Regions from separate parts of the Paenibacillus sp. R-74696 genome, predicted to be linked through region 3. Evidence: riboswitches for the same ligand, from Rfam matches in the RefSeq annotation. Region 3 holds a riboswitch; each other region holds the start of a gene.

Region 1 (2,268 bases), on a different contig from region 3:
ATCAGCCGACGAATCGATATGCCAGTCCAGTTCTTTGTTTTCATTGAACCAGATCAAACCTTTGATTTGGCTGTACGCTGGCGATTGCACTTGGTTCATAGCGTCAATAACCCATTCTTTTTTGCTGCCGCCGCTTTCGGTTGTGCCTGTTTCAGCGATGATGATTGGCTTGCTCGACATGCTTGTCAGCGCTTGGTAAGAAGCATAGAATACATCGTTAAACGTTCTCCACGAGCTCCACGATTCTTTCGTTCCAAAATTGTAGCCATCGATCGAAAGCATGTCCACATAGGCATCGCCTGGGTACATAGCTGTAAACGAAGCGTTTTTGCCAACATTTTCAGCGTTTACGTTGTACATGAATTTGATGTTTGTTGCGCCTTGCTCCTTGAAAATGGTAACGACACGTTGGAATGCCGCTTTGTAGGTTTCGTTCGTGTTCACTGTGCTGTCGCCAACGCCCCAGCCGTACCAGTTGCCGTTGCCTTCGTGGAAAAGGCGCAGCCAGATTTCAGGGTTTTTATTAGCCGCCTGCCAGTTCATCAATTGTTTAGCTGTTTGTTTCAGGTAAGCGTCTACTACGCCTCTATTGATATCAGCAGTCGAATATTCTTTGTAATTTTTATTTTTAAATTCAAGGGTAAGTAGGTTAATCGAACCATTACTATTTACATAGTCCATAAAACCCTTCCACTCATTGATCCCTTGATTCGAATTGACAAAAGTATGTACAACATCTTGGTGTCCACCGATCAGTTGCTCGTAGGCAGCAATGTTGTTCAAGCTTTGGTTCGGCCAAGTGCCGATCCATGCTCCATTGTAAAAGTTCGTTTGTGCGCTAACAGGGAGTGCCCAGAGTAATGTCGAAGCGAGCATAAGGAGTGTAAGTGCGAATTTTGTCTTTTTCATTGTAAGTTCCTCCCCCGAGCGAATGATGGTACGTGGTCCGAAGAACACGCCACACCTTCATCAGGCAAAGGAGGCTATGTTGGGCTTCGGCAGCTGGCGAGCATATTCCCGTAGGAATGAAGCCCCTATAGCTTTGCGCACATCAGGTTTCCCTGAGTTTGCCTTTTCGTGTTTGAAGCAATAAAAAAAGATAGTCCCTGCTCCCGAAAGAACAAAGTCTACCTTGATTAATAAAGGAAGAAGCGATGTTGAATTCGGCAGCTGGCGAGCATATTCCGTTAGGAATGAAGCCCCTGTAGCTTTGCGCACATCAGGTTTCCCTGAGTTTGCCTTTTCGTTAAACGTAATAGGTATAAAGTATGAGCTAATGTAATATGGTGTTATTGTACACCTTGATCGCAAATTTCGTCAAATTATTTTTTCATAAATTATACAACGAAAAAATATCCATTAAAGTAGCAGATCGCGTACACAATATGAAGCAGGAAAAACATCATGAAATAAAACATTTGCAGCGGCTTATTATTTTTCAGCACATCCGCAAAATAAATATAGAAGGGGAACGCGACCATGACATAGCGTGGAATGCTTTGCAAAAATTCGGCGCTGGCGAACGGAATGAGCATAAGCAGCAGACCATATGCAAAAAACAGCCATTCATGTGCATTACGGCGAATATCTTTCCAGCGCATAATAAGAAAGGCAGCAAAAATGACGAGGACGGCATTAGCAATGATAAAGGCAAGCAGGCCATTTTCCCAGCCACCATTTCCTGAGAAATAAGGTTTTTGGATAAAATGAATGTAGTTTGAAAATGGAGCAACCGTCTTGCGATACCAGTTGATGCTTTGCTCCGTAATCGGAGCCAGCAAATCGCCCGTGAGCCATTTCATATACAATAGATAACCAGCCAGCGGCAGTGCTGAAATAACAGCATAACCTAAATATTTTGCGTCCTTCCACTTGAAACGGTACAGCCTGTGTTCAATCAACAGCGTCCCCACAACGAAAAACAAGTTGACGAAGCCCAGATTGCGCGTCACAGCGGACAAGCCCCCGAACAGAAACGCGAGAAAATATCGCTTTTGCATCGCATAATATACGGTTATAAGCGACAGCATGAGGAACAGGCTCTCGGTATAAGGCACGGCATAGAAGATGGCGGTCGGAAAAACAAGCAGCAGCAGCACCGCAACTTGGGCGTGCTCCTGTTTCAGCCCTCTTTTCAAACAAATGCCATAAAAATATAAGAGCGATACGAGCAAAAACAAATTCGATAAAACCGATCCCACGACCGTCGAATCATATTTAGAAATAGACTCCACCAGGAAGACTAACAAAGGGTATAAAGGGAAAAAC
Region 2 (2,268 bases), on a different contig from region 3:
AATCAGCAGTACAATGTTTTAACCGCCGCGCTGATAGAAGAATTGAACGAGCAGCCAAGCGCGTACATTACAGAATGGTATAAAGAGTGGAAAAGCAGTGTTAGCGCGTTGTAGGGGCTATTTTGTAAATTTTCCGAGATTAAACAGGGATTTTGTCGAGAAATTGTAGAGTTGCCTTATTTATAATGGAGGAGCAGGTGAAAATGAAGACGGACAAGCTTTACGGGCTTCATTTTCAAAAAATAGCATGTTCAAAGGAATGGTTGAAGAAGATGATGATAACCGAGAAACGGCAAATAAACGTCATTCGCCATTTTCGCTATCCTGAGCTGGCTTGCTGTATAAGCGAGGGAGCCCAGCACCTACGACAGCTGAATTTAAATCAAATGACCGATTACACGATCGTTCGAGGCTTTTATACCCATCATCGAGGTCATTTTATTGGAATTACAGCTACTTCTGAGGGGCCTTTGTTTTTCTATGACAAGCAATATTTTCAGCTTTCGGAAGGGAAATTTATGATTGCTCTGGAGCATGACGACAAGCGAAACACGTTCTCTTTTTGGTGGGATGGGGTAGAAATATGTCGCCTGAACTATCAGCGGCAGCTTTATCAGTACAATGAGGGAATCGTGGATGACGGTATTCGTGATTTTTTTGCTTGGCTTTATTTGTCGACAGGACCGAGAAAGTTTTGGAGATTCCAAAAATTTTACACGGTCAAAAGCAGCTAAACGCTGGTTCGGGTATCAGAATTTTATCAGCCGAAAAAGGATTGATAAAACGCATGATGGAGCTGAAGTGGGATGGGCGCTGAACATTTGAAAGAGTTTCAAAGCTTGAAGCATGAGGATGAAATGCGGTATATGCTCCTGCTAAGGGATGTAAAGGGCATGCTTAAAGAGCGGAAAGAAGAACCTTTTATGAAACGGTTAAAGCGGAGATGGATGAAGAGAGGCCATAAAATACAAGCCTCAGCCTGGAAATAAAAAAGGTTTAACGTATTGTTTGTTGCAAATAATGGGTATATACTAGAGATAATCATAGTTTAATATAAGGTAGTTCTTCTACCTAACACCACTTACAAAACTTTACACGATAACGGCAAACCTGTCGAAAGGCAGGGACGCAAAGCTAAAGGGCCTTCTCTATTATTTAGATGGCAGCCTAGCCACCGAAGGGAGTTTTTTTTATGCGCAAAAGTTTAACGGTTATGATTTTGCTTGCATTGATACTGTCCGTGTTCCCGCAAGCAACTGCTCAAGTGGCAGCAGCTGGGACAAGCTGGCTCGATGAATCCAATGTGGATAAAGGAAGCATCGGTATTCGTTATGAGGTCAAGTCGGGCGTAGATACAAGGCTGGTTGTAGCCAAAGACGGCAAAAATTATACGTATGCGCTCCGGGCAAACCAGACAGAAGAGTGGTTCGCGCTTCAACTGGGCAATGGAGACTATACGATTACATTATTGGAGAACGTCAGTGGAACCAATAAATATAGAGCAGTTCAAACAGGCAAAGTTACCTTGAATTTGAGTGACAGCAGCCTCGTTTACTTAAACTCCATTCAAAATATCGATTGGAGCAGCAACAGCAAAGCGGTCAAGAAAGCATTGGAGCTGACTAAGGGTAAAAAGACGGATACCGAGAAGGTAACGGCAATTTACAAATATATTGTGGCGAATATTTCTTATGATCATCAGCTTGCAGCTAAGGTGACCAACGATTATTTGCCTCAAATCGATCGTACGTTTAGTTCGCAGAAAGACATTTGCTACGGTTATGCTGCATTAATGGCGGGCATGCTTCGCAGCTTGGACATTCCGGCCAAGATGGTGACGGGCAAAGCGTCCGATGTATCGAACTATCATGCTTGGAATGAAGTATATTTGGACGGCAAATGGATCACGATCGATACGACGCTTGATGCTGGCATGAAGAACAGCAAGAAAGCGGGCAAAATGATTAAAGACAGCTCGCGTTATACAGCTGCTAAAGTCTATTAAACGGATCTAAGCATATATAAATCAATAGGCACGTACAGAAGCTTCGTCTATCCTTCAAGGGATGGACGGAGCTTTTTTTGCTGTTATTTAGGCTGTCGAATGAAGGGGATGCTTGTAAAGTTTTTGTACAGTTGGGCTAGATATAATTTTCTTATTTGAATGTAAGGAGGGAGAGGATGGAGAAAGACTTGGCTTTCGTGAGGTAATCACAACAATAGAACAACTAGACAAGATAGAGAAAAAGAGAGGATTGATAAGATGCC
Region 3 (2,268 bases):
TAGGGCTTGAAGGTAGGGGCCAGCTTTCGTTTCGACACCCCTTTTTCTTCAATATCCTCTAGAGGAAGTGAAAGCTGCATGGTATACTGTTCGGTAGTAGTCATCAGATTACGCAAAAAAATCGCCCTTTCTGTAGTGGTTGTGTGGTAACTCCCATTCTACAAGATTTGGCGATTTTTTTTTTGCTTATTTTTTACATGTCACGAAAATGGGGGGCCAGAAATCACTTTTCACTGACTTTCTGGACAGCCCCGCTTTTTTTGTGCGGAATACTATAGGTTGTGTTTATTGGGCAGAAAAATAATCCAATCAGGTGACGATAGGTTCGTTTTCTGAGGAATAGGTACGGGTGAGACACTTCAAACATGAGGGAGTCTTCATTTTTTCTTAATTGGTTTTAATGAACTGTTTTTATAAAAAGTTAATTATTTAACTTAAATTTCAAATAAATGAAAGGGTTGTATCCGATATAAGACTATAGGGATGAAAATGAGAAAATAGGATAGGAATCTTGGTTAGAATAAAAAGTAAATCTTTACGAAAGTCGAGGACGCAAAGCTGTGGGTCTAATTCATCGGTAGGAGAAACGATGTCATGACAGTCGGGCCGCTGGAGGGACCAAGGCTCCGCGTAGCTAGGATACTTGCGTATGGCGAAATAAGAGAACATAGCCACCATAAAATTATAAGCGGTGAATTCTCAAAACCTATTAGACCAAAAACAACAGAATTAGATTATGTACCAACACAATATATAACTGGATGGTTTAAAGACACAATCTATTCGTAGGCAACCCCGTGTGAAAATCAGTTATTTGTGGCTTTACCCGATTTTTTTAGTTTACCAACTCATTGTGTAACAGAAAATAAATACGATTGATCTCTACTGGGGGATTGTGATGAGATGGGTTTGAATGATCTTCAGAAACGAGTCATTGAAGAACTATACTTCGAGATGTTCAATTCTTTGTTAGCATATGCGCAAAGCGCATTGAAGGACCGAAGGTTAGCTGAAGAATCTGTACAGGATACATTTAGAATAGCATGTAATAAAGTTGGCCATATAATAACCAGCCCCAATCCAAGAGGCTGGTTATTAAATACACTGAAATATGTTATAAAGAATATGATTCGAAGCCGAGCCTCTTTAAGCAGCCTAGTAGTATCATCTTTGGTTTACGAAAACATCTTCTTGGGAGATACAAATTCGCATAATGTCGATCTGTTATACTCAGAACTAATGGATGCCGATGATTATAATTTGCTGAAAAAGGTAGTCATAGAGAAATATACTATGTTTGAGGCGGCACAGGAGCTTGGCATATCGGTAGAGGCTTGTAAAAAACGAGTTCAAAGAGCTAAAAATAAGCTGAAAAAGCTTCTTGAAAATGAGGCTTAATTTTATCCTAAATTTCGAAAGTAAGTATTCAAAATCATTAAAAGAATACGCTACCAAAGTAGTGCTTTATGGTGTTAAACAATGGCTCTTGATAGTATCAGTAGATTGTGTTTTCAAATGGACGAAGTACATGTTTAGTTTTACTGATTAGCTAGTGGCTTACTCTAATGGATAAACCTTAGTGGGTTCATGTTTTTGTTCAGTTATGCTGTATAAGGATTTAAATTGATCAAAATAGTATAAAGTATTGTTAAAGACTTGGAAATTGGTGACTCCCGGTATTTCTATATTAAGATGTCCGTCAGGAAATGAAAAAGACTGTAATAATCCAGATCTATTCAACGTTACGATTTCGTTATTTCCAAATACTTGGACAAACGAATAGTCACCATCTTTTAAGACAGAAAGTTTTTTAGTATTTATATTATATAAATAAATTCGATTGTCTTCAGAAGAATTTATGAATATAAGGGCATTATCTTTTTTTCTGTATGTTAAAGAATTTAACTGTATGTCGGAAAGTAGCTTTTGTTTGTTTTTCCCATCAAGATTGATTGAATAAAGGTTATTACCGTCACTGTAAAATATGCCATTGTCATGTAAGGTGAATTCCTCTACTGGTTCTTCAGCAAGCATCTTAAGTTCTGAATTTTTAATGTTAATTTTATAAAGATTTCCTCCACGTAGATTGGTGGCATATATCCAATCTTCGAAAACAACAAAGGGGTAGTAACTCATCTTTGATATCTGTCTCAAGAACTTACCGTCCAATGAGCGGACAACAAGTCCTCTTTTGTTTTCTTTGCTATTGAATGCATTATAATACAAGTATCCATTGACTACGTTGACATATCCAAACTCGGCAACAAT

Evidence for each region. A riboswitch is a leader RNA that binds a small molecule or an ion and turns the genes downstream of it on or off. The one in region 3 is predicted to bind cyclic di-GMP.
Region 1: it holds a riboswitch for cyclic di-GMP, as region 3 does, so the genes downstream of both, ACSR9A_RS18065 (glycoside hydrolase family 26 protein) here and ACSR9A_RS15380 (RNA polymerase sigma factor) in region 3, are expected to answer to the same signal.
Region 2: it holds a riboswitch for cyclic di-GMP, as region 3 does, so the genes downstream of both, ACSR9A_RS19105 (transglutaminase-like domain-containing protein) here and ACSR9A_RS15380 (RNA polymerase sigma factor) in region 3, are expected to answer to the same signal.

What each region holds. Positions count from the first base shown of each region.
Region 1 is NZ_JBPULM010000037.1:124,853-127,120, reverse strand. It holds gene ACSR9A_RS18065 (glycoside hydrolase family 26 protein) at 1-909, opposite strand, end outside; cyclic di-GMP riboswitch class I at 995-1,082, opposite strand; cyclic di-GMP riboswitch class I at 1,163-1,250, opposite strand; gene ACSR9A_RS18060 (mannosyltransferase family protein) at 1,338-2,268, opposite strand, start outside.
Region 2 is NZ_JBPULM010000039.1:67,628-69,895, reverse strand. It holds gene ACSR9A_RS19115 (response regulator) at 1-114, shown strand, start outside; gene ACSR9A_RS19110 (hypothetical protein) at 204-734, shown strand; cyclic di-GMP riboswitch class I at 1,094-1,179, shown strand; gene ACSR9A_RS19105 (transglutaminase-like domain-containing protein) at 1,193-2,005, shown strand; gene ACSR9A_RS19100 (SdrD B-like domain-containing protein) at 2,264-2,268, shown strand, end outside.
Region 3 is NZ_JBPULM010000031.1:61,060-63,327, forward strand. It holds gene ACSR9A_RS15375 (transposase) at 1-116, opposite strand, end outside; cyclic di-GMP riboswitch class I at 517-614, shown strand; gene ACSR9A_RS15380 (RNA polymerase sigma factor) at 904-1,398, shown strand; gene ACSR9A_RS15385 (DUF5050 domain-containing protein) at 1,558-2,268, opposite strand, start outside.